DNA from 3 places in the Streptomyces sp. NPDC015532 genome. Region 1 is predicted to be linked to each of the others. Evidence: riboswitches for the same ligand, from Rfam matches in the RefSeq annotation. Region 1 holds a riboswitch; each other region holds the start of a gene.

Evidence for each region. Region 1 has a riboswitch for cobalamin ahead of ACF07B_RS06210 (cobalamin biosynthesis protein). Riboswitches for the same ligand answer to the same signal wherever they lie in the genome.
Region 2: it holds a riboswitch for cobalamin, as region 1 does, so the genes downstream of both, ACF07B_RS31565 (CbtB-domain containing protein) here and ACF07B_RS06210 (cobalamin biosynthesis protein) in region 1, are expected to answer to the same signal.
Region 3: it holds a riboswitch for cobalamin, as region 1 does, so the genes downstream of both, ACF07B_RS24360 (CbtB-domain containing protein) here and ACF07B_RS06210 (cobalamin biosynthesis protein) in region 1, are expected to answer to the same signal.

Annotation. Positions count from the first base shown of each region.
Region 1 covers NZ_JBIBSY010000001.1:1,452,036-1,459,329, reverse strand. The annotation lists gene ACF07B_RS06230 (alpha/beta hydrolase family protein) at 1-975, opposite strand, end outside; gene ACF07B_RS06225 (class II aldolase/adducin family protein) at 1,082-1,813, opposite strand; gene ACF07B_RS06220 (anion permease) at 2,307-3,548, shown strand; gene ACF07B_RS06215 (hypothetical protein) at 3,569-3,787, shown strand; cobalamin riboswitch at 3,946-4,089, shown strand; gene ACF07B_RS06210 (cobalamin biosynthesis protein) at 4,195-5,166, shown strand; gene ACF07B_RS06205 (cobyric acid synthase) at 5,163-6,776, shown strand; gene cobN (cobaltochelatase subunit CobN) at 6,773-7,294, shown strand, end outside.
Region 2 covers NZ_JBIBSY010000013.1:164,158-171,451, forward strand. The annotation lists gene ACF07B_RS31540 (Gfo/Idh/MocA family protein) at 1-403, opposite strand, end outside; gene ACF07B_RS31545 (PadR family transcriptional regulator) at 668-1,231, opposite strand; gene ACF07B_RS31550 (nuclear transport factor 2 family protein) at 1,314-1,706, shown strand; gene ACF07B_RS31555 (ferredoxin) at 1,758-2,129, shown strand; gene ACF07B_RS31560 (histidine phosphatase family protein) at 2,148-2,735, opposite strand; cobalamin riboswitch at 2,940-3,101, shown strand; gene ACF07B_RS31565 (CbtB-domain containing protein) at 3,138-3,359, shown strand; gene ACF07B_RS31570 (acyl-CoA dehydrogenase family protein) at 3,584-4,774, shown strand; gene ACF07B_RS31575 (CoA transferase subunit B) at 4,895-5,545, opposite strand; gene ACF07B_RS31580 (CoA transferase subunit A) at 5,545-6,300, opposite strand; gene ACF07B_RS31585 (hypothetical protein) at 6,297-6,419, opposite strand; gene ACF07B_RS31590 (SDR family NAD(P)-dependent oxidoreductase) at 6,416-7,171, opposite strand; gene ACF07B_RS31595 (fumarylacetoacetate hydrolase family protein) at 7,168-7,294, opposite strand, start outside.
Region 3 covers NZ_JBIBSY010000008.1:177,380-184,673, forward strand. The annotation lists gene ACF07B_RS24340 (DsbA family protein) at 1-406, opposite strand, end outside; gene ACF07B_RS24345 (RrF2 family transcriptional regulator) at 430-864, opposite strand; gene ACF07B_RS24350 (cupin domain-containing protein) at 1,004-1,513, shown strand; gene ACF07B_RS24355 (enoyl-CoA hydratase/isomerase family protein) at 1,649-2,758, shown strand; cobalamin riboswitch at 2,819-2,964, shown strand; gene ACF07B_RS24360 (CbtB-domain containing protein) at 3,005-3,226, shown strand; gene ACF07B_RS24365 (CbtA family protein) at 3,247-4,005, shown strand; gene meaB (methylmalonyl Co-A mutase-associated GTPase MeaB) at 4,164-5,147, opposite strand; gene scpA (methylmalonyl-CoA mutase) at 5,144-7,294, opposite strand, start outside.

The DNA.
Region 1 (7,294 bases):
GATGCGGTCGTCCGGGCCGTGCACGAGCAGGGTCGGCACCTTGACCTGGTCGGGATGCGCGGCGTGCGCGATGCGGTCTCCGCGTACACCGGTGCGCCCCTGTGCGGCGCGCACCGCGAGCGGCAGCAGGAAACGCGGGGTGTGGCGGGCGCCGGCGAGGGCGCGCAGTGTCGTCTCCCAGTCGAGGACCGGGGAGTCGAGGACGAGCCCGGAGATCCGCTCGCGCAGCGCGGAGTGGGCGGCCGCGCGCAGGGCCATCGTGGCGCCCGTGGACCAGCCGTACAGGACGACCCGCTCGGCACCGAACCGCACGGCGTACCGGATGGCCGCGTCGAGGTCGCGCCACTCTGTCTCGCCGAGGTGGTTCAGGCCGTCGGGCGGCCGGGGTGCCCCGAGGTCGCCCCGGTAGGCGAGGTCGAGGACGGGGAAGTGCCGGCTGTTCAGGAACCCCATCAGGTTCATGGGGTGTTCCCGGGTGGCGCCCAGGCCGTGGACGGTGATGATCCACGTGTCGCGGACCGCGGGTACGAACCAGGCGGGCAGGGCGCCGAGCTCACCGGGCACGTCGACGTCGGCGTGTTCGAGTCCGAGGGCGGACCCGGGGTCGCCGACGTACAGGTTCGGCGTGAGCCATACCTTGTCGCCGCGCTCCAGGGACCCGTGCGTGACGCGTTCCAGGCTGCGTACGACGGTGTCGGCGGTGTGGGGCACGGAGTTCTGGAGGGGGCCGACGACCGCGTGGGAGCCGTCGCCCGCGAGGCCGTAGGTTCCCGGGCGCCGGGACGCCAGGGCCCGGGTCAGGGTGATTCCGCCCGCCGTCGTGGCGTGCACGGTGAGCCGGGGCTCGGTGGGCAGAGGCTTGCCGGGCCTCGTCTTCAGCGCGGCGTCGCTGGCGAACCGGCCCGCCGCCACGGAGGCCGCGCCCGCGGCTATGGCTACGGTGACGGCCGCTGCCGTGGCTCTTAGGGTGCGCACCCGACCAGTTTCCCGGGGGACCCGGCCATCGGCCAGTGGGAGCGCCTGAAGGGGTGACGGCTGGCGCTCGCGGCGACCCCGGCTCCGGGCGGCGGTGCGGCGGGCCTCACTCCTGCTGGCCGTACCCCCGCAGCCGCTCCCCCGCCTCCGCGAGCTGGTCCGGTGAGAGCAGGGCGGGCGCGAGCCCGGGGACCGAGGAGGACAGGAGCCAGACCCGGCACATCCATTCCAGCTGGGCCGTGCGGTCGTACGCCTGGTCCAGCGAGGCTCCGTACGCGATGGTGCCGTGGTTCCGGAGGAGGCAGGCGGTGCGGCCGGCCAGGGCCCGGAGGGTGTTCTCCGCCAGTTCCGGTGTGCCGTAGGCCGCGTAGGGGGCGACGCGGACCGGACCGCCGAGGGCCGCCGCCATGTAGTGGATCAGCGGGAGTTCGGGGACGAGGACCGAGACGGCCGTCGCGTGCGCCGCGTGGGTGTGGACGAGGGCCCGGGCCTCGGTCGCGCGGTAGACCGCGAGATGCATCGGCAGTTCGCTGGTCGGGCGCAGCGAACCGAGCACCTGCCGGCCGTCGAGGCCGACACCGACGATGTCGTCGTCGGTCAGCCGGTCGTAGGGCACGCCCGTGGGCGTGACCAGGACGGTGTCTCCGACGCGGACGGAGACGTTGCCCGAGGTGCCGACGACCAGTCCGTCGGCGACCGTGCGCCGGGCCGTGGAGACCAGTTCGCCCCAGGCCCGCCGCAGGGTGCCCCGAGCGCCCGGCCCGTCGCGTTCGTGGGGCTCGTCCGTCGTCCGTGCGTGCTCGTGCCCGTCCCGTGCGTCCCGGTGCGGCTCAGTCATGACGCGATCCTGCCAGGCACCGCTTTCCGCGCACCTCGCGCGAGCGGGCTTCGGGGCGGGTGCCGACCGTCAACGGCCCTCGGTTGTATGTGATTTACATCACATCACATCGACGGAACGCCGACGGCGCCCCGATCGGACATTTACCGCGGATCACACCCCGTGGTCGGGCTGCTACGACCCGCTGACGCCCGGCCGCCATCCGCGGGGCGGCCCCTTCGGGCCTCCGGACGCCGTGACCACGGCCACAGCCTGCGGGTGACCGGGATCTCACGACTCAAACCCGCCTCGACCGGGACGGTCCACCCGGAGCTCCGACCCCAAGCGGAGTACGGAATTCCGCATCCGTTCGAACTCGGCGAACCACCCGCCGACACAAGCGGAATGACGATCCGCTGTTCGGGACACCATCAGGTCCGACCCAGTTCACCTTCCGTTCACCCAGGTTGCCTACGGTCCCCCTGCCACTGACGTCCAACAGAAGCCTGGGTAAATGGAACACATCACGCTCCTCCTCGGAATCGTGATCGTCACCGCTCTCGTGTTCGATTTCACGAACGGTTTCCACGACACCGCCAACGCGATGGCCACCACCATCTCGACCGGCGCACTCAAGCCCAAGGTCGCGGTGGCCATGTCCGCCGCCCTGAACCTTGTCGGCGCCTTCCTCTCGGTGGAGGTCGCCAACACGATCTCCAAAGGCCTCGTCGATGAATCCGGCATCCAGCCAGAAGTGATCTTCGCCGCCCTCGTCGGCGCGATCCTCTGGAACCTGGTGACGTGGCTCGTCGGACTCCCGTCCAGTTCCTCGCACGCCCTCATGGGCGGCCTGGTCGGCGCCACCATCGCCTCCGCCGGTACCGGCGCCGTGCACGGTGACGTCCTGGTCGGCAAGGTGCTTCTGCCCGCCGTCGCCGCCCCGATCGTCGCCGGTCTGGCCGCGATGCTCGCCACCCGGCTGTCGTACAAGCTCAGCGGCGGCAAGGACACCAAGGCGAGCAAGAAGGGTTACCGCGCCGGCCAGATAGCCTCCGCGGGCCTGGTCTCGCTGGCCCACGGCACCAACGACGCGCAGAAGACGATGGGCATCATCACCCTGGCCCTGGTCGCCGGTGGCGCCGTCGCTCCCGACTCCGACCCGCCGGTCTGGGTCATCCTCTCCGCCGGTCTGGCCATCGCGCTCGGCACCTACCTGGGTGGCTGGCGCATCATCCGCACGATGGGCAAGGGCCTGACCGACCTCCAGCCGCAGCAGGGCTTCGCCGCCCAGACCAGCGCGGCGACGGTCATCCTGGCCTCCTCGCACATCGGTTTCTCCCTCTCCACCACGCACTCGGTCTCCGGGTCCGTGATGGGCGCCGGTCTCGGCCGCAAGGGCGGTGTGGTCCGCTGGTCCACCGCCAAGCGCATGGTCGTCGCCTGGGTCCTCACGCTGCCCGCCGCCGCCCTGGTCGGCGCGCTCGCCGAATGGGTGACCGGTTTCGGCGCCTGGGGCACCACGCTGGTCGCCGTCTTCCTGGTCGGTTCGAGCTTCGCGATCTGGCGCCGCTCGCGCCGCGAGGTGATCGACCACAACAACGTGAACGACACCGAGGAGCCCGCCGGTGTGGTGACCCAGGCCATCGCCGCCGTCACCCCGCCCCCGGCCGGCACCGTGGCCGATGGCCTCACGGCCACCATCCCGGCTCCGGTCGAGCCCGCGGTGAACCCGCCGGCGCCGTCCCGAGTGGCCTGAGAACCGAAGGAAGAAACAGCATGAGCATCGACTGGTCCGCCCTCGGGTCCGTCTTCGGGGTCAGCCTCGGAGTGACCGTGGCCCTCGTCGCCCTCTTCACCCTCGGTGTCGCCGGCCTCTCCAAGAAGGAGTCCGCCCAGGGCGGTTCCGCGGTCGCGGCGGCCACCGGCGCGTACGTCTGCTTCGCGGCCTGCGCCGCGGCGGTGGCCTACGGCATCTCCCTGATCATCACCAAGTAGCCCGGCAGGCGCCGCCCGGAACCGGGCTGCGCCGAGCGGTACCGCGCGTGGGGTGCGGGACGGATCACCGTCCCGCACCCCACGCGTATGCCGTCCCGCCCCCGCGCGTATGTGGGCCTGCGCACACTGTCCCTCCGCAGGTCAACAGCCAGTTGACGGCCGTTCTCACCCCGTGGTGGACTGCCGGAGCCAAGTACGGCGGCATGAGAGGAAGCCGGTGCGAATCCGGCGCGGTCCCGCCACTGTCATCGGGGAAGAAACTCCCCGGGAGCCAGGAACTCTCACCGCCGGTCTCGTCGAACCAGGGCGTGGACACCCTGAGTGAGGACATATCGCCATGCGCGGCTGCCCGTTGCCCGTTCCGCTGAGTACAAGGGTTCCGCTCCACCCCACGGCCGGCTGACCCCGTGCGTGCCGATCGCGTCTTCGCGTACGGCGCCGCCGCCGGCCTTCTCGGCGACCTGCTGCTCGGCGATCCCCGCCGAGGGCATCCGGTCGCCGCGTTCGGGCGGGCCGCCGCGGCCGTGGAGCGGACACTGTGGCGGGACCACCGCGGGTGGGGCGCCCTGCACACCGCCGTCTGTGTCGGCGGGGCCACCGGACTCGCCGCGCTCGCGAGCCGTGGCGTACGCGGCTCACGTACCGCCTCCGTCGCCCTGACCGCCGCCGCCACCTGGGCCGTCGTCGGAGGAACCTCCCTCGGCCGCGAGGCGCGGGCGGTCGGCGGTGCCCTCGCGGCCGGTGACCTCGACGTGGCCAGGGAGCGGCTGCCGCATCTGTGCGGACGCGATCCGCAGGCGCTGGACGCCGACGGCGTCGCGCGCGCCGTCGTCGAGTCCGTCGCCGAGAACACCTCCGACGCCGTCGTGGGCGCTCTGGTCTGGGGTGCCGTCGCCGGTGTGCCGGGACTCGTCGCCTTCCGCGCCGTGAACACGCTCGACGCGATGGTCGGGCACAAATCCCCCCGCCACCGGCGCTACGGCTGGGCCTCCGCCCGGCTCGACGACCTCGCCGGCTGGCCCGGGGCCCGGCTGACCGCCGTCCTCGCGGCCGTGGCCGGATCCGACCCGCGCGGTGCCGTACGCGCCTGGCGGGCGGACGCCCGCAAGCATCCGAGCCCCAACGCCGGGCCCGTGGAGGCCTCGTTCGCGGGCGCGCTCGGCGTGCGGCTCGGCGGCACCCTCGCGTACGGCGGTCGGGTCGAGCACCGGCCCGTGCTCAACGGCGCGGGGCGCGCCGTGCACGTCCACGACATCGAACGGGCCGTACGGCTCTCCCGGCGCGTCGGCTGGCTCGCGCTCGGCGTGAGCGCCGCCGGACGGGTTCTGCTCACCGGAACCGGACGGGTTTCGTCCATCAGGAAGGGGCGCACCGCATGAGCGGCGGGCTGCTGATCGCCGGGACCACCTCGGACGCCGGCAAAAGTGTCGTGACCGCCGGGATCTGCCGGTGGCTGGCGCGCCAGGGGGTCAAGGTCGCGCCCTTCAAGGCGCAGAACATGTCCCTGAACTCGTTCGTGACGCGCGAGGGCGCCGAGATCGGGCGGGCGCAGGCCATGCAGGCGCAGGCCGCCCGCGTGGAGCCGACCGCGCTGATGAATCCCGTGCTCCTCAAGCCGGGCGGCGACCGCACCAGTCAGGTCGTCCTGATGGGCAGGCCGGTGGGCGAGATGAGCGCGCGCGGGTTCTTCGGAACGGCCGGGCCCGCGGAGCGGCCGCCGTCGGCCGAAGCGTCCGCCGGGTCCGCCGCGTCCCCCGGGGACAGGCTGCGCGGGGGGCGTCAGGAAGCACTCCTGGCGACCGTCCTCGACTGTCTGGCCCAGTTGCGGGGCACGTATGACGCGGTGATCTGTGAAGGAGCCGGCAGCCCGGCCGAGATCAATCTGCGGCGCACCGACATCGTGAACATGGGGGTGGCGCGGAACGCGGGGCTTCCCGTGCTGGTCGTCGGGGACATCGACCGGGGCGGGGTGTTCGCCTCGTTCTTCGGGACGGTCGCGCTGCTGTCGCCCGAGGACCAGGCGCTCGTCGCCGGCTTCCTCGTCAACAAGTTCCGGGGCGACGTCAGTCTGCTGGAGCCCGGTCTCGACATGCTGCACGGCCTGACCGGACGGCGCTCCTACGGCGTCCTGCCCTTCCGGCACGGACTCGGCATCGACGAGGAGGACGGCCTGCGCGTCTCGTTGCGCGGGGCCGTCCGCGAGTCGGCCGTCTCCTCCCCCGTCGGCGAGGACATCCTGCGGGTCGCCGTCTGCGCGGTCCCGCTGATGTCCAACTTCACCGACGTGGACGCGCTGGCCGCCGAACCGGGCGTCGTCGTGCGGTTCGTGGACCGGGCCGAGGAGCTGGCCGACGCGGATCTCGTCATCGTGCCCGGGACCCGGGGCACGGTGAAGGCACTCGCGTGGCTGCGCGAGCGCGGTCTCGCGGAGGCGATCACGCGCCGGGCCGCCGAAGGGCGTCCCGTGCTCGGCATCTGCGGTGGCTACCAGATCCTCGGACAGCACATCGAGGACGAGGTCGAGTCGCGCGCCGGTCATGTCGACGGGCTCGGACTCCTGCCCGTACGCGTGCGGTTCGCGCGGGAGAAGACCCTGGCGCGGCCGGCCGGGGAGGCCTTCGGCGAGCGCGTCGAGGGGTACGAGATCCATCACGGGGTCGCCGAGGTGACCGGTGGCGACCCGTTCATGTGCGACGACGAGGGAAACAGCCTGGACGGGTGCCGGGTCGGCGCCGTCTGGGGCACGCACTGGCACGGGTCACTGGAGTCGGACGGCTTCCGGCGGGCCTTCCTGCGCGAGGTGGCCGCCGCCGCGGGCCGCCGCTTCGTACCGGCCCCCGGCACGTCGTTCGCGGCGCTGCGCGAGGAGCAGCTCGACCTGCTCGGCGACCTGATCGAGGAACACGCGGACACGGACGCGCTGTGGCGGCTCATCGAGTCCGGCGCGCCGCAAGGACTGCCCTTCATTCCACCGGGAGCACCCGCATGAGCACAGTGTTGTTGTTGTCGACCGCCGACACGGATCTGCTGGCGGCCCGCGCCAGTGGCGCCGGTTACCGGATCGGCAATCCGACCCGGGTGGACGTCGCGGGCGAACTCCCCGCGCTCGTCGAGGGCGCGGACCTGGCCGTCGTGCGGCTGCTCGGGGGCAAGCGCGCCTGGGAGGACGGGCTGGCCTTCCTGAAGGCGTCCGGGATCCCGACCGTGCTGCTGGGCGGTGAGTCCGTCCCGGACGCCGAGCTGATGGCCGAGTCGTCGGTGCCCGCGGGTGTCGTCGCGGAGGCGCTGCGCTATCTCGTCGAGGGCGGCCCCGCCAACCTGGCCGAGCTGGCCCGTTTCCTCTCGGACACCGTGCTGCTCACCGGCGAGGGCTTCGAGGGGCCGCACAGGACGGCGGAGTTCGGCGTCCACGGCGAGCGCGCCTTCGTCGAGGGCCGCCCGACCGTCGGCGTGCTGTTCTACCGGGCCCACGAGCTGTCCGGGAACGCCGCCTTCGTCGACACCCTG
Region 2 (7,294 bases), on a different contig from region 1:
GGTAGTTGAAGCCGACCGTGCCCCGTACCCCGGCCTCGGCCACCGCGCCCGACACCGCCCGGGCGTCGTCGGCGGTGAGCCCCACCGGCTTCTCGATCCAGATGTGCTTGCCGGCCCGGGCCATGGCCACACCGATCTCACGGTGCAGGAAGTTCGGCGCGGTGATGCTCACGGCCTCCACGCGCGGATCGGCGGCGATCTCCCGCCAGTCACGTACGGCGCCGGCGAAGCCGTACCGCGCGGCGGCCTCCTCGGCGCGGCCTGGCACCTCGTCGGCGACGGTGACCGGTTCGGGACGCAGGGCGAGCCGCGGGAAGTGGTGGAGTACGCGGGCGTACGCCTGCGTGTGCACCCGCCCCATCCAGCCGAACCCCACGACAGCGACACCGAGCGCACGCACCACGATCGCCCTCCTTGGAACCGCACCGCACCGAAACCGTCCGCACCGAAACCGTCCGCACCGGAACCGCCCGCACAGGACCCGACCCCTCCGCACCGAAGCACGACTCGATCCCGCCGAACCGGAGTCATTCCCGCCGAACCGCGGTCCTTCACATCGACCCGGGCCGGACCTGACCGACCGGAACCAGGCCGGACCTGACCGACCGGAATCAGGCCGATCCGGTCCGATCCGGCCCGTGACCAGGCTAGTGCGATGTGGCCCTGCTCAGCCCGCGACCGACGCCCGCTGTTCCAGGACCCGCAGGGCCCGCTCGGCCCATTCGATGATCGCCTGCTCGAAGGCGCGTCCCCCCAGGAGAGTGAGATACGGGCCGACGCGCTCCGCCCCCGCGAGGTACTCCTCCTCGGTGCGCCCGTCGAGCAGGCGGGCGCCGATCCGCTCGTAGTGCGCCAGCTTGGCGCGCGACCACTCCAGCCGCTCGGCGATCGCCACGCGGACGGCAGCGGCGTCCCCCATGTCGAGTGCGTACACCTTGACCATCAGCTCGTCGCGGATCGCGGTGGGTTTCGCGGGCCCGGAGGTGAAGGAGGCCAGCGCTTCGAGCCCCGCCTCGGTCAGCGAGAAGACCCGCTTGTTGGGCCGCCGTTCCTGCTGCACGAGCCGGGCCTCGATGAGCCCCTCGGACTCCATCCGGTCGAGCTCCCGGTACAGCTGCTGCGGGGTCGCCATCCAGAAGTTGGCCACCGAGGCGTCGAATCCCTTGGCCAGGTCGTAGCCCGACGCCTCGCCCTCCAGGAGCGAGGCCAGTACCGCGTTGCGCAATGCCATCCCGCAAGGCTAGACGGCCCCCGCCCACAGGACTAATCTTATCCGCACCTAATCAATTAATTGAGTATGAGAGGTGGTCGCAATGAACTCCTTCCGCAAGGCCGTGGAGGCAGGAGACCTCGGCGCGGTCGAGGAGCTGCTGGCCGACGATGTCGTGTTCACCAGCCCCGTCGCCTTCAAGCCCTACCCGGGCAAGCCGATCACCGCCGCCATCCTGCGCGGCGTCTGGCGTGTCTTCAGCGACTTCCGCTACGTCCGTGAGATTGCCGGGGCCGACGGCCGCGACCACGCGTTGGTCTTCACGGCCAAGGTCGGCGACAAGGAGATCAACGGCTGCGACTTCCTGCACTTCGACGAGGACGGACGCATCGACGAACTCATGGTGATGGTGCGCCCGTTGTCGGCGGCTCAGGCGCTCTCCGAGGCCATGGGGGCGCAGTTCGAGCAGATCTCCCGGGAGGCGGCCGGCGCGTGAGGGCCCGGACTCGCACTGTTTGAACCGACTCCCTCCGGCAACCCGGCTGGTGTGACGACGACTTCACAGCAGGAGCTCTTCCGGTTCCTTGAGGACCGTTTCGAGTGTGCCCGGGCCTGTTCCGAATGCGCCAGGAGTTCCGCGCTGCGCGCGAGCCTCATGAATCCCGACGGGCCGAAGAAGCAGGAGGCCGCGCGGCGTTCGGGCATCCTGTGCGCGGAGGTGTGCGAGGCGACCTGCCATGTGCTGTCCCGTCACCCGGGGCAGAGCGAGCGGGATGTCCGCGCTCAGCTGGAGTGGTGCAGGGACGTCTGCCTGGAGTGCGCCGAGGCCTTCGACGCGTGCCCCGGGTCGGAGGCCGCCGCGCGGAAATGTCGTGAATGCGCCCGGTCGTGCACGGACTTCATCGCCATGCTGCGCTGAGCCCGTACGCCGTCCGGGTCAGGCCTGTCCGGCGAGCGGGCGTCCGGCGCGGACGTTCCAGCGTCCCGCGCGCCCGCTCAACTCCGTGACGGTGAGCGGCGGCACGTCCACGCGCCAGAACGCCGCCTCTGGTGCCCCCAACGCCCTTACCACCAGGGCTCGTACGACCTCGGGCTCCACCACGGCGACGGTTCGGCCGTCGAGACCCGCCGCCCTGTCGAGGCGTTCCGCCACCCGGTCGCAGAACGCCCGCACCGACTCGCCGTCGTGCGGCGCCGACGCGGGATCGGCGAGCCAGCGCGCCACCGCCTCCGGCTCCTTCGCGCTCACCTCGGCCAGTGTCGCCCCGCGCCAGCGGCCCACATCGAGAGGGGCCAACTCCGCCGTCTCGACGCCGCCTTCGAGCCCGAGTGCCTCCGCGGTCTGGCGGCATCGCGTGGTGGGGGAGACCCACAGCCGGGCGCCCGCCGGAACGGCACCCGCGTCGGCCGCCGACCGGGCGGCCCGCAGGCTCGACGCGTCCACCGGACTACCGCCGTCGTCGAAGCGGGCCTCGCGCAGCGCCTCGCCGATCGCCGCGGAGATCAAGAACACTCGGCTGGTCATGCCATCACTCTCGTGTGTCGTGGACCCGGCTCGTGCCGGGCTCGTGCTGTAGGGGCCGGGCTCGTGTGGACGGGCCTGGGGCGTGCGTCGTGGACCGTGACCCGGAGCCGAACACCCCGGCCCGGCAGGGCGGTTGTCGCCGCCAGGCCATGCTCCATGAGCGGTGGGGCGCGCAGAGCGCCGGGGCGTGCGCCCTTGGCCGGGATACGGCTTCGCGGTACGGTCACGTGGATATTGACGACGGTTCGGCGGAAGCCCGGTGGAAATCCGGCACGGTCGCGCCACTGTAAGCCCGGCACCTGTCACTCCCGCCAGGGGTGACGGACACGGGCAAGTCAGACCCGTGGCTGTCGTCCTGTGCACCACCGAGACGGGACGCGAGTTCCCCAGGAGGTTCTGCCCATGGCGCAGTCCGTCGTTCAGCCGACCGTCACCCCCACCGCCGTACCCGCCAAGCTGCCGATCGGTGCGATCGCCCCCTGGGCGGCGTTCTTCGGCATCCTGATGCTGGTCCTGCTCTACTTCGTCGGCGCCGAACAGGGCGCCACCTCCCTCGTCTCCGGCGAGAACGTCCACGAATGGGTCCACGACGCCCGTCACCTGCTCGGTTTCCCCTGCCACTGACGGCGGCAGGGAACGTACGAGCCACGATATTCCCGCGACGGCCTGGGAAACCCGGCCCGCACGAGGGGGCGGTGCCCGCACGACCGGGCACCGCCCCCTCGCATGAGAGGGCGCGCCCGGCCACACACCACCGCCCCGGCGTCCGCGTCATCGCCATTCCCAATTTCTGAAACACGTTCTACGGTGTGCGCCGTCAGGTCGGGCCCGGGGAGGCAGGAGGCGCCGTGCATCTCGAATACACGCCGGAGCAGCAACGGTTGCGGACCGAACTTCGTCTCTACTTCGCCGAGTTGGTGCCGGACAACGCGTACGCGCGCTACGCGGATCCGGGGGCGCAGAAGCGCTTCTACCGCGAGACGATCCGACGGCTCGGCGCGGACGGCTGGCTCGGGGTCGGCTGGCCCAAGGAGTACGGCGGGCGGGGCCTGAGCCCGATGGAGCAGTTCATCTTCTTCGACGAGGCGGCCCAGGCCGGGGTGCCGCTGCCGCTGATGGCGCTCAACACCGTGGGGCCGACGATCATGCGGTTCGGCACGGAGGAACAGAAGTCGTACTTCCTGCCGAAGGTCCTCTCCGGCGAGATCGACTTCGCGATCGGCTACAGCGAGCCCGGCGCCGGGACGGACCTCGCCGCGCTGCGGACCAGGGCCGTGCGGGAGGGCGACGAGGAGACCGGCCACTACACCGTCGACGGCCAGAAGATCTGGACGACCAACGGCGACACGGCCGACTGGGTGTGGCTCGCGGTCCGCACCGATCCGGACGCCCCGCCGCACAAGGGCATCACCATGCTCCTCGTGCCGACTTCCGACCCCGGCTACTCGTGCACCGTCATCAACACGCTCGCCTCGCACGACACCACCGCCAGCTACTACGAGAACATCCGGGTCCCCGCCACGCGCCGGGTCGGCGAGGAGAACAAGGGCTGGCGGCTGATCACCAACCAGCTCAACCACGAACGCGTCACCCTCGCCGCGCACGGCACCATGGCCATCCGCGCCCTGCACGACGTCCAGCGCTGGGCCATGGGGACCAAGCTCGCCGACGGCCGCCGCGTCGTCGACCTCCCCTGGGTGCGCCGCCTCCTGGCCCGTACGCACACCAGGCTGGACGCCATGAAGCTCCTCAACTGGCGCATGGTGAACGCCGTCCAGGAGGGCACCCTCACCCCGCAGGACGCCTCCGCGGTCAAGGTGTACGGCTCCGAGGCGCGCCGGGACGCGTACGCCTGGCTGATGGAGATCGTCGCCGTCCCCGGTGTCCTCAAGGAGGGCTCCGCCGGCACCGTCCTGCACGGCGAACTCGAACGCGGCTACCGATCGGCGGTGATCTTCACCTTCGGTGGCGGCAACAACGAGATCCAGCGGGAGATCATCTCCTGGATCGGACTGGGGATGCCCCGGGTTCGGCGCTAGCGCGTTGTGACCAGGCACGATGTGTCCGGCCACTCGCCTGTCTACGTACTGCCAGGAGCCAGGAGCCAGGAGCCAGGAGCCAGGAGCGTGGAGCCAGGAGAAAGAGACGAGCAGTTTGCGTCAGCAGACAGTTGTGGTGCTGTCCACACGAAGCGGAGCATCCGTGCGGGCAGTGATGTCCTCGATCGTGACGCCGGGGGCGGTCTCGACGAGGGCGAGGCCGTCCGGGGTGATGTCGAGGACGCCGAGGTCGGTGATCACGCGGTGCACGCACTGTTCTCCCGTGAGCGGGAGGGTGCATTCCTTGAGGATCTTGGGGCTGCCGTCCCTGGCGGTGTGTTCCATGAGGACGATGACCCGGCGGGCGCCGTGGACGAGATCCATGGCTCCGCCCATGCCTTTGACCATCTTGCCGGGGATCATCCAGTTGGCGAGGTCGCCCCCTGCCGAGATCTGCAGGGCACCCAGCACGGCTGTGTCGATGTGGCCGCCTCGGATCATGCCGAAGGAGAGGGCGGAGTCGAAGAAGCTCGCGCCGGGCAGGACGGTGACGGTCTCCTTGCCCGCGTTGATGAGGTCGGGATCGACCTCCGTTTCCGTGGGGTAGGGGCCTGTCCCGAGGATGCCGTTCTCGGAGTGCAGGACCACATGCACGCCGGCCGGCAGGTGACCGGGGATCAGCGTGGGAAGGCCGATGCCCAGGTTGACGTAGGAGCCGTCGGTGAGTTCGGCGGCGGCGCGGGCGGCCATCTGGTCGCGGGTCCAGGCCATCAGGAACGTACCGTCCTCTTCTCGATCTTCTTGTCGGCGGCTTCCTCGGCAGTGAGCGCCACGATCCGCTGGACGTAGATGCCGGGCAGGTGGATGTCGTCGGGGCGCAGCTCGCCCGGCTCGGCGAGTTCCTCGACCTCGGCGATCGTGATGCGGCCGGCCATCGCGGCCAGCGGGTTGAAGTTGGCTGCGGCTTTCCGGAAGACGAGATTGCCGTGACGGTCGCCGCGCCAGGCCCGTACGAGGGCGAAGTCGGTGATGATGCCGTGTTCCAGAACGTGTGCGCGGCCCCCGAAGTCGCGGGTCTCCTTGGGCGGGGAGGCCACGGCGACCGAGCCATCGGGCCCATGCCGCCAGGGCAGTCCGCCCTGGGCGACCTGCGTACCGACGCCTGCCGGGGTGTAGAAGGCCGGGATACCGGCGCCGCCGGCCCGCAGGCGCTCGGCCAGAGTGCCCTGTGGCACCAGTTCGACCTCGAGCTCTCCGGACAGGTATTGCCGGGCGAACTCCTTGTTCTCGCCAACGTAAGAGCCGGTGACCCGGCTGATGCGGCTCGCGGCGAGGAGGATGCCGAGGCCGCGGTCGTCGACGCCACAGTTGTTCGAGATGACCTTCAGGTCGCTGGCGCCGTGTACGTACAGGGCGCGGATGAGGACATCGGGTACGCCACTGAGGCCGAAGCCGCCGACAGACAGCGAGGCGCCGTCGGGGATGTCGGCGACCGCTTCCGTGGCGCTCGCTCGGACCTTGTTCATGCTGAGGGAGTCCTTTCAGGGCTCGCGCCGGGCAGGACGGTGGACCAGCCACCGTCGATGACGTCCAAGGGGCCGGCGGTCCCGGAGATCAGGGCCACCTTGCCGTCGAGCCGCTTCACGCGCCGGCCTCCCCGAGGAGGGCGTCCGACACGGACTTCACACCGCCGTGCGCGGTCAGGCCGCCGTCGACGGCGATCTCCGCGCCGGTGATGAAGGAGGATTCGTTCGACAGGAGGAAGACGACCAGCGGGGCCACCTCGGCCGCGGTGCCCGTGCGCCCGAGCGGGGTCTCGCGGATGTTGGCTTCGCGGAAGGCCGGTGCGGCGGAGGCGGTCATCTCGGTCTCGATGTAGCCGGGGTGGATCGTGTTGACGCGGATGCCGCGTGGGCCGAGTTCCGTGGCCGCGGTCTTCGACAGGCCGCGCAGGGCCCATTTGCTGGTCGTGTAGGCGACCGGGTAGTGAGCGGTGAGGGCCGCCGAGGAACCGACGTTCACGATGGATGAGCCGGGCGGCATGAGCGGGGCGAGGTGCTGGATGCCGAGCAGCGGGCCGGTCACGTTGACCGCGTGGACCCGTGCCAGGTCGTCTGGGCGCACGTCGCCGATGCGGGCGCGCCAGGTGATGCCGGCGTTGTTCACCAGGCCGTGTACCTGCCCGTACGCCTCCTTGAGCTCGGCGGACAGTTCCGCCCAGTCCTTCTCACTGGTGACGTCGAGGCGACGACAATTCTCGGCGGATGCGATGTCGGTGGCGATGACGCGCGCTCCCTCCCGCACCAGTGCCTCGGCCTCGGCGGCCCCCTGGCCCCGGGCCGCTCCGGTGACCACGACGACCTTGCCGAGCAGCCTCTTGGGGTGCCGGTCGCTCATGGCCTCTCCCGTGAGCGGCGTCGGCCGGCGGGGAGTGCGATGGGTTCGGTGCCGGGAGCGACGGTGTTGGACACGGTGCCGATGCCCTCGACCGTGAGCGTGACGGTGTCGCCCGGTTTGAGC
Region 3 (7,294 bases), on a different contig from region 1:
GGGTGTCCGCCGGTTCCCCGAGCACGAACACGCTCTCCCGCAGCCGCCGCAGCACCCGCCCGGCCACCTCGTCGCCCTGACGCTCCGCGGCCTTGGCCGCCAGCGAGGACGGCCACGAACTCGCCGCCACCCGGCTCAGCCGCCGCGCCCGCGGTGCCCCGGTGTGAGCGCTGATGTCCTTGACGTACCGCGCGTACCAGGCGGTCTCGGCGGCGGGATCGGGCGGTGGGTCGTCGTCGTGGTCGAACAGGACGCAGTACGCGCGCCGCCAGCGGACCCGGCCCGCCAGCGCGGTCCGGAGCCTGCGGAACACCGGCTCCGATCCCCAGGCCCAGGGACACAGCGGGTCGGTGTACTCGACGACCTCCACCGCGTCCGAGGCGTCGGCCACCTCCGCCGCGTCCACGACCGGCCGGTCCGGCGGGCGGGTCACGCGGCTCCCTTGTGGCCCATCCGCCCGGCCGCCTGGGCTGGCAGCAGCGCGGTGAGCGTCGTCCCGCCCAGTACGGCCGCGGCCTCCGCCTCGATACGACGCCAGACCCCGGGAAGCCCGGAGGCGGGCCCCGGATAGTCGAGCCCGGCCAGCGGCTCGCCCCGCAGGGTGATCAGCTCACCGTCCACGGCGCGTACGACGTCCAGCAGGGTGATCTCGTCGGCGGGCCGGCCGAGCCAGTACCCGCCCTCGCAGCCGCGTTGACTGCGTACCAGGCCGGCCCGGCGCAACTCGCCCACCACGGACTTCAGGAAGCGGAACGGAACATGCTGCGAGGAGGCTATGGCCTCACAGGTGAGCGGGCGGGCCGGTTCGCGGGCGAGCTCCAGCAGAGCTCGCGTGGCGTAGTCCGCCTTCGCGGAGATATGCATGGGCCCATGATGCCCGACCAGGGGTGCGCCGGCGGGGTCTCCACCGGTTCCCCACGTACATTGCGGGAACATTGCCGCAGGTGAAGCGCAATGGATACCTCTTGACATCCTTTTCCGGGCCGCTCTAGCGTCCCCCTTCATGAGCGAGCCGTCGACAACCCCCGGCGAAGGTTTCCACCCCCATCTCCCGGACGCCGAAGGGCGGTCCGTAGGCCCCCTGCGCACCCGCCTGCACCACGTCCGCGCCGACGCCCTCGACGGCGACACGGCGCAGTCCGGTGGCATGCGCCGATTCGCCGCCGTCAGCGGCACCACCGTCGGTTCCGAGAAGCTGTGGATGGGCCAGACCCACGTCGCCCCCTCCACCGCCTCCTCGGACCACCACCACGGAGCCTCCGAGACCGCCATCTACGTGGTCAGCGGACACCCCGAGTTCGTGTTCCTCGACGACTCGGGGGAAACGCCCGAGGAACTGCGGCTGCGCACCTCACCCGGTGACTACATCTTCGTGCCGCCGTTCGTGCCGCACCGCGAGGAGAACCCGGACCCCGCCGAGGAGGCCGTCGTGGTCATCGCCCGCAGCACCCAGGAGGCGATCGTGGTCAACCTGCCGGGCCTGTACGTGCTGCGGGACGGGGAAGAGGGCTGACGGCCCGGGCCGTTCGATGACCCGGTGGGTACGGTAGCGAGGAGAACGTCGTGACCTGCGACGCGACCGGCCCGTGGAAGGAAGCACCGAGATCATGCGCGTCATCGTGGCCCGCCGCCTGACGGAGGCGTTCCGATGAGCGGCACCGAGGCACCGGGCGCCGCCGGGGAATCCGTCCTGCTGCGCACCGAGGGACGGGCCGCCCACATCACCCTCAACCGGCCCAGGGCCCTGAACGCCCTGAACCACGCGATGGTGCGCCGCATCGACCAGGCGCTCACCGCCTGGGAACACGATCCGGCCGTCGAGAGCGTGGTCATCACCGGTGCGGGCGAACGCGGGCTGTGCGCGGGCGGCGACATCCGCGTCGTCCACGACGACGCGCGCGACGGGGACGGCACCGCGTCCGCCGCCTTCTGGCGCGACGAGTACCACCTCAACGCCCGTATCGCCCGCTACCCCAAGCCGTACGTGGCGGTCATGGACGGCATCGTCATGGGCGGCGGCGTCGGTGTCTCCGCGCACGGCAGCGTCCGGATCGTCACCGAGCGCTCGCGCGTCGCCATGCCCGAGACCGGCATCGGTTTCGTCCCCGACGTCGGCGGCACCCGCCTGCTCGCCCTCGCCCCGGGCGAACTCGGCACCCATCTCGCCCTGACGGGCGCCTCCTTCGGCGCCGGCGACGCGCTGCTGTGCGGCCTCGCCGACCACCATCTGCCGTCCTCCTCACTCCGGCGGTTCGTGTCCGACCTCGCGGACCGGCCCGTACCGGAGGCCGTGGCCGCGCACGCCCGTCCCGCGCCACCGGCGGAACTCGCGGAGCGGCGCGAGTGGATCGACGCCTGCTACAGCGCCGGCACGGTCGAGGAGATCATCCGGCGGCTGCTGGCGGCGGACGAACCGGCCGCCAAGGAGACGGCGGAGATCCTCCTCGGCAACTCGCCCACCGCCCTGAAGGTCACCCTGGCCAGTCTGCGCCGGGCCCGGCGGCTCGGATCGCTGGAGCGCGTTCTGGACCAGGAGTACCGCGTCTCCTGCGCTGCCCTGTCCGCACCCGACCTCGTCGAGGGCGTCCGGGCCCAGATCATCGACAAGGACCGCGAGCCGCGCTGGTCCCCCGCCACGCTCGCCGAGGTCACCGACGCCGACGTCGAGCGCTTCTTCTCCCCCCTCGGCGAGCATGAACTCGGGCTGCCCGAAGGCGAGTCCGCCACCGGCGGGGACACCGCGGCGCGGCAGGACTGAGGACAGGCGCGTCACCTGGGACGAGAGGAAGATCACCCCGGTCGGCGTGGTCTTGGCCAGGTACGCGCCACGCGGTACGGTCGGTCCGATATCGATGACGTCAAGACGGAAGCCGGCGGAAATCCGGCACGGTCGCGCCACTGTGAACGAGACGTCCCAGCCACGCTGGGCGCCCGTGAGTCAGACCCGTAGGCGTCATCCTGTGCACCACCGAGATGGGACGCGAACTCCCGAGGAGGTTCTGCCATGGCGCAGACCGTCGCTCCGCCGACAGCCACCACCCCCGCCCTTCCCGCCAAGCTGCCGATCGGTGCGATCGTCCCCTGGGCGGCGTTCTTCGGCATCCTGATGCTGGTTCTGCTGTACTTCGTCGGCGCCGAACAGGGCGCCACCGCCGTCGTCTCCGGCGAGGACGTCCACGAGTGGGTGCACGACGCCCGCCACCTGCTCGGTTTCCCCTGCCACTGACGCGAGGGACGGCACACACCATGAACTCGGCAACAGTCAGAAGCCTCCTCGTACGCGGCATGCTCGCCGGCCTCGCGGCCGGTGTACTCGCCCTGGTCGTCGCCTACTTGCTCGGTGAACCGAGTGTCGACAGCGCCATCGGCTTCGAGGAGGCCCACGCCCACGAGCACGGGCACGAGGTCGAACTCGTCTCCCGCAGCCTCCAGTCCACCGCCGGTCTCGCCACCGGCGTCCTGATCTACGGCGTCGCCTTCGGCGGGATCGCCGCGCTCGCCTACTGCTTCGCACTCGGCCGCGTGGGCCGCTTCGGCGCCCGCGCGACCGCGCTCCTGCTGTCCGGGACCGCGCTCCTCGCCGTGTACGTCGTGCCTTTCCTGAAGTATCCGGCCAACCCGCCGTCGGTCGGCGACCCCGACACCATCGGCAAGCGGACCACCCTCTACTTCCTGATGATGGTCCTCAGCGTGCTCCTGGCCGTGGGGGCCACCCTCCTCGGCAAGCGCCTCGCGCCCGGCCTGGGCACCTGGTACGCCACCCTGGTCGCGGTGGCCGCCTTCATCGCGGCGGTCGGCCTGGCCTACGCCTTCCTGCCCGTCGTCAACGAGGTGCCGGGGGACTTCCCGGCCACCCTCCTGTGGCGGTTCAGGCTCTCCGCGCTGGCCATCCAGACCGTCCTGTGGGGCGGATTCGGCCTGGTCTTCGGAGAGTTGGCCGAACGGATGCTCAACCCCCGTCCCGCGAAGGCCCCTTCGGGCCGGTCGGTCCCGGCCGCGAACTGAACCCTGGATACGCGACAGGCCCCCCGGAAGTCTTCCGGGGGGCCCGTCGCCTTCTCTGCGGGACGCGGAGGGCCGCGGCGGGGAGCCGGGTCCGTCGCGGGTCACCGCGGTCCTGAGCGGTGGCCGGGCTCCGACCTGCCCCGCCACCGCCGTCCGACTCAGCGGCCTTCGCCGCCGAACACCTTCAGAATCCGTTCCGCCGCGAGTGTGGCCGTCAACCCGCCCTCGCGTACCTGCCGTTCGAGGCCGGGTGCGAGCGCGCGTACGGCCTGATCGGAGCGCAGGCGGCCGAGGAGCTCGTCCCGGACCATCGTCCAGGTCCAGTCCACCTGCTGGTCACGGCGCTTCTCGGCGAGAGCGCCGGTCGAGTCGAGCAGCGTGCGGTGCTGTTCCAGACGGTCCCACAGGGTGTCCAGACCGGCCGACTCACGGGCGCTGCAACTCAGCACCGGCGGCGTCCAGGCCGCGTCCTTGCCGTGCATCAGCCGCAGTGCGCCCGCCAGTTCACGCGCGGCGGACTGGGCGTCGCGCTCGTGCGGACCGTCCGCCTTGTTGACGGCGATCACGTCGGCCAGCTCCAGGACACCCTTCTTGATGCCCTGCAACTGGTCCCCGGTGCGGGCCAGCGTCAGCAGAAGGAAGGAGTCGACCATGTTCGCGACCGCGGTCTCCGACTGGCCGACGCCGACGGTCTCCACCAGCACCACGTCGTAGCCGGCCGCCTCCATCACCACGATCGACTCGCGGGTCGCCTTCGCCACCCCGCCGAGCGTGCCGGCGGTGGGGGAGGGGCGGATGAACGCGGCCGGGTCCACGGCGAGGCGCTCCATACGGGTCTTGTCGCCGAGGATCGAGCCGCCCGTACGGGTGGAGGACGGGTCGACAGCCAGCACCGCGACCCGGTGCCCCAGCGACGTCAGCATGGTGCCGAACGCGTCGATGAACGTCGACTTGCCCACGCCGGGCACCCCGCTGACGCCGATCCGCCGGGCCTTCCCGCTGTACGGGAGCAGCTCGGTCAGCAACTCCTGCGCCAGCGCCCGGTGCTGGGGCCGGGTGGACTCGACGAGCGTGATGGCGCGGGCGACCAGCGCCCGCTTCCCGTCGAGCACACCCTTGACATAGGTGTCGAGTTCGATCACAGGGCGTGCCCGAGGTCGGCAGAGAGCCGCTGGACGAGGTCGTACGCCGCGTCCGGGATCACCGTCCCGGGCGGGAAGACCGCCGCCGCGCCCATCTCCAGCAGCGTCGGCACGTCCTGCGGCGGGATCACCCCGCCGACCACGATCATGATGTCCTCGCGGCCCTCCGCCGCCAGTTCCTCGCGCAGCGCAGGCACGAGGGTGAGGTGCCCGGCGGCCAGCGACGAGACGCCCACGATGTGCACGTCCGCCTCCACCGCCTGACGGGCGACCTCGCCCGGCGTCTGGAACAGCGGGCCGACGTCGACGTCGAAGCCCAGGTCGGCGAAGGCGGTCGCGATCACCTTCTGGCCGCGGTCGTGACCGTCCTGGCCCATCTTGGCGACCAGGATGCGCGGGCGCCGGCCCTCCGCCTCCTCGAACGCGTCCACCAGCGCCCGGGTGCGGTCCACGGACGGGGACTCCCCTGCCTCGTTGCGGTACACCCCGGAGATCGTACGGATCTGGCCCGCGTGCCGCCCGTACACCTTCTCCAGGGCGTCGGAGATCTCCCCGACGGTGGCCATCGCGCGGGCCGCGCGCACGGCCAGCTCCAGCAGGTTGCCCTCACCGGCCGCAGCGCGCGTCAGGTCCTCCAGCGCGTCCTGGACCGCCCGGTCGTCGCGCTCGGCCCGCAGCCGGCGCAGCTTCTCGATCTGCTGCGTGCGTACGGAGGAGTTGTCGACCTTGAGGACGTCGATCTTCTCGTCGGTCTCGACCCGGTACTTGTTGACGCCGATGACCGGCTGGCGGCCGGAGTCGATGCGGGCCTGCGTACGGGCCGCCGCCTCCTCGATCCGGAGCTTGGGGATGCCGGCGTCGATGGCCTGCGCCATGCCGCCCGCCGCCTCGACCTCCTCGATGTGCTGCCAGGCGCGGCGGGCGAGGTCGTACGTCAGCTTCTCGATGTACGCGCTGCCGCCCCACGGGTCGATGACCCGGGTCGTACCGGACTCCTGCTGGATCAGCAGCTGCGTGTTGCGGGCGATCCGCGCGGAGAAGTCGGTCGGCAGGGCGAGGGCCTCGTCCAGGGCGTTGGTGTGCAGCGACTGGGTGTGGCCCTGGGTGGCGGCCATGGCCTCCACGCACGTACGCGTCACGTTGTTGAACACGTCCTGCGCGGTCAGCGACCACCCGGACGTCTGCGAATGGGTGCGCAGCGAAAGGGACTTGGAGTTCTTCGGGTCGAACTGCTTCACCATCTTCGCCCACAGCAGGCGCGCCGCCCGCATCTTGGCGATCTCCATGAAGAAGTTCATGCCGATCGCCCAGAAGAACGAGAGCCGCGGCGCGAACGCGTCCACGTCCAGGCCCGCCTCGCGGCCCGCCCGGATGTACTCGATGCCGTCCGCGAGCGTGTACGCCAGCTCCAGGTCGGCCGTCGCGCCCGCCTCCTGGATGTGGTACCCGGAGATGGAGATGGAGTTGTAGCGCGGCATGCGCTGCGAGGTGTACGCGAAGATGTCGGAGATGATCCGCATCGACGGCTTCGGCGGATAGATGTAGGTGTTGCGGACCATGAACTCCTTCAGAATGTCGTTCTGAATGGTTCCGGCCAGCTTCTCGGGCGGCACGCCCTGCTCCTCGGCCGCCACGATGTACAGGGCGAGGACGGGCAGTACGGCGCCGTTCATCGTCATCGACACGGTCATCTTGTCCAGCGGGATGCCGTCGAAGAGCTGCCGCATGTCGTAGATGGAGTCGATGGCCACGCCCGCCATGCCGACGTCGCCCGTCACGCGCGGGTGGTCGCTGTCGTAACCGCGGTGCGTGGGAAGGTCGAAGGCGATCGACAGGCCCTTCTGGCCCGCGGCGAGGTTGCGGCGGTAGAAGGCGTTGGACTCCTCCGCCGTGGAGAAGCCCGCGTACTGGCGGATGGTCCAGGGCTGGTTGACGTACATCGTCGGGTACGGACCGCGCAGATACGGTGCCACGCCCGGGTACGTTTCCAGGAAGTCCAGGCCCTCCGTGTCACGGCCGGTGTACAGCGGCTTGACCGCGATGCCCTCCGGGGTCTCCCAGGTCGCCTCGTCCGCGCCCGTGGCCTTCGCGGCGGCGGCACTCCACTCGTCGGCGCCGCCTTCGGCGGTGGGCGTCCCCAGGTCGAT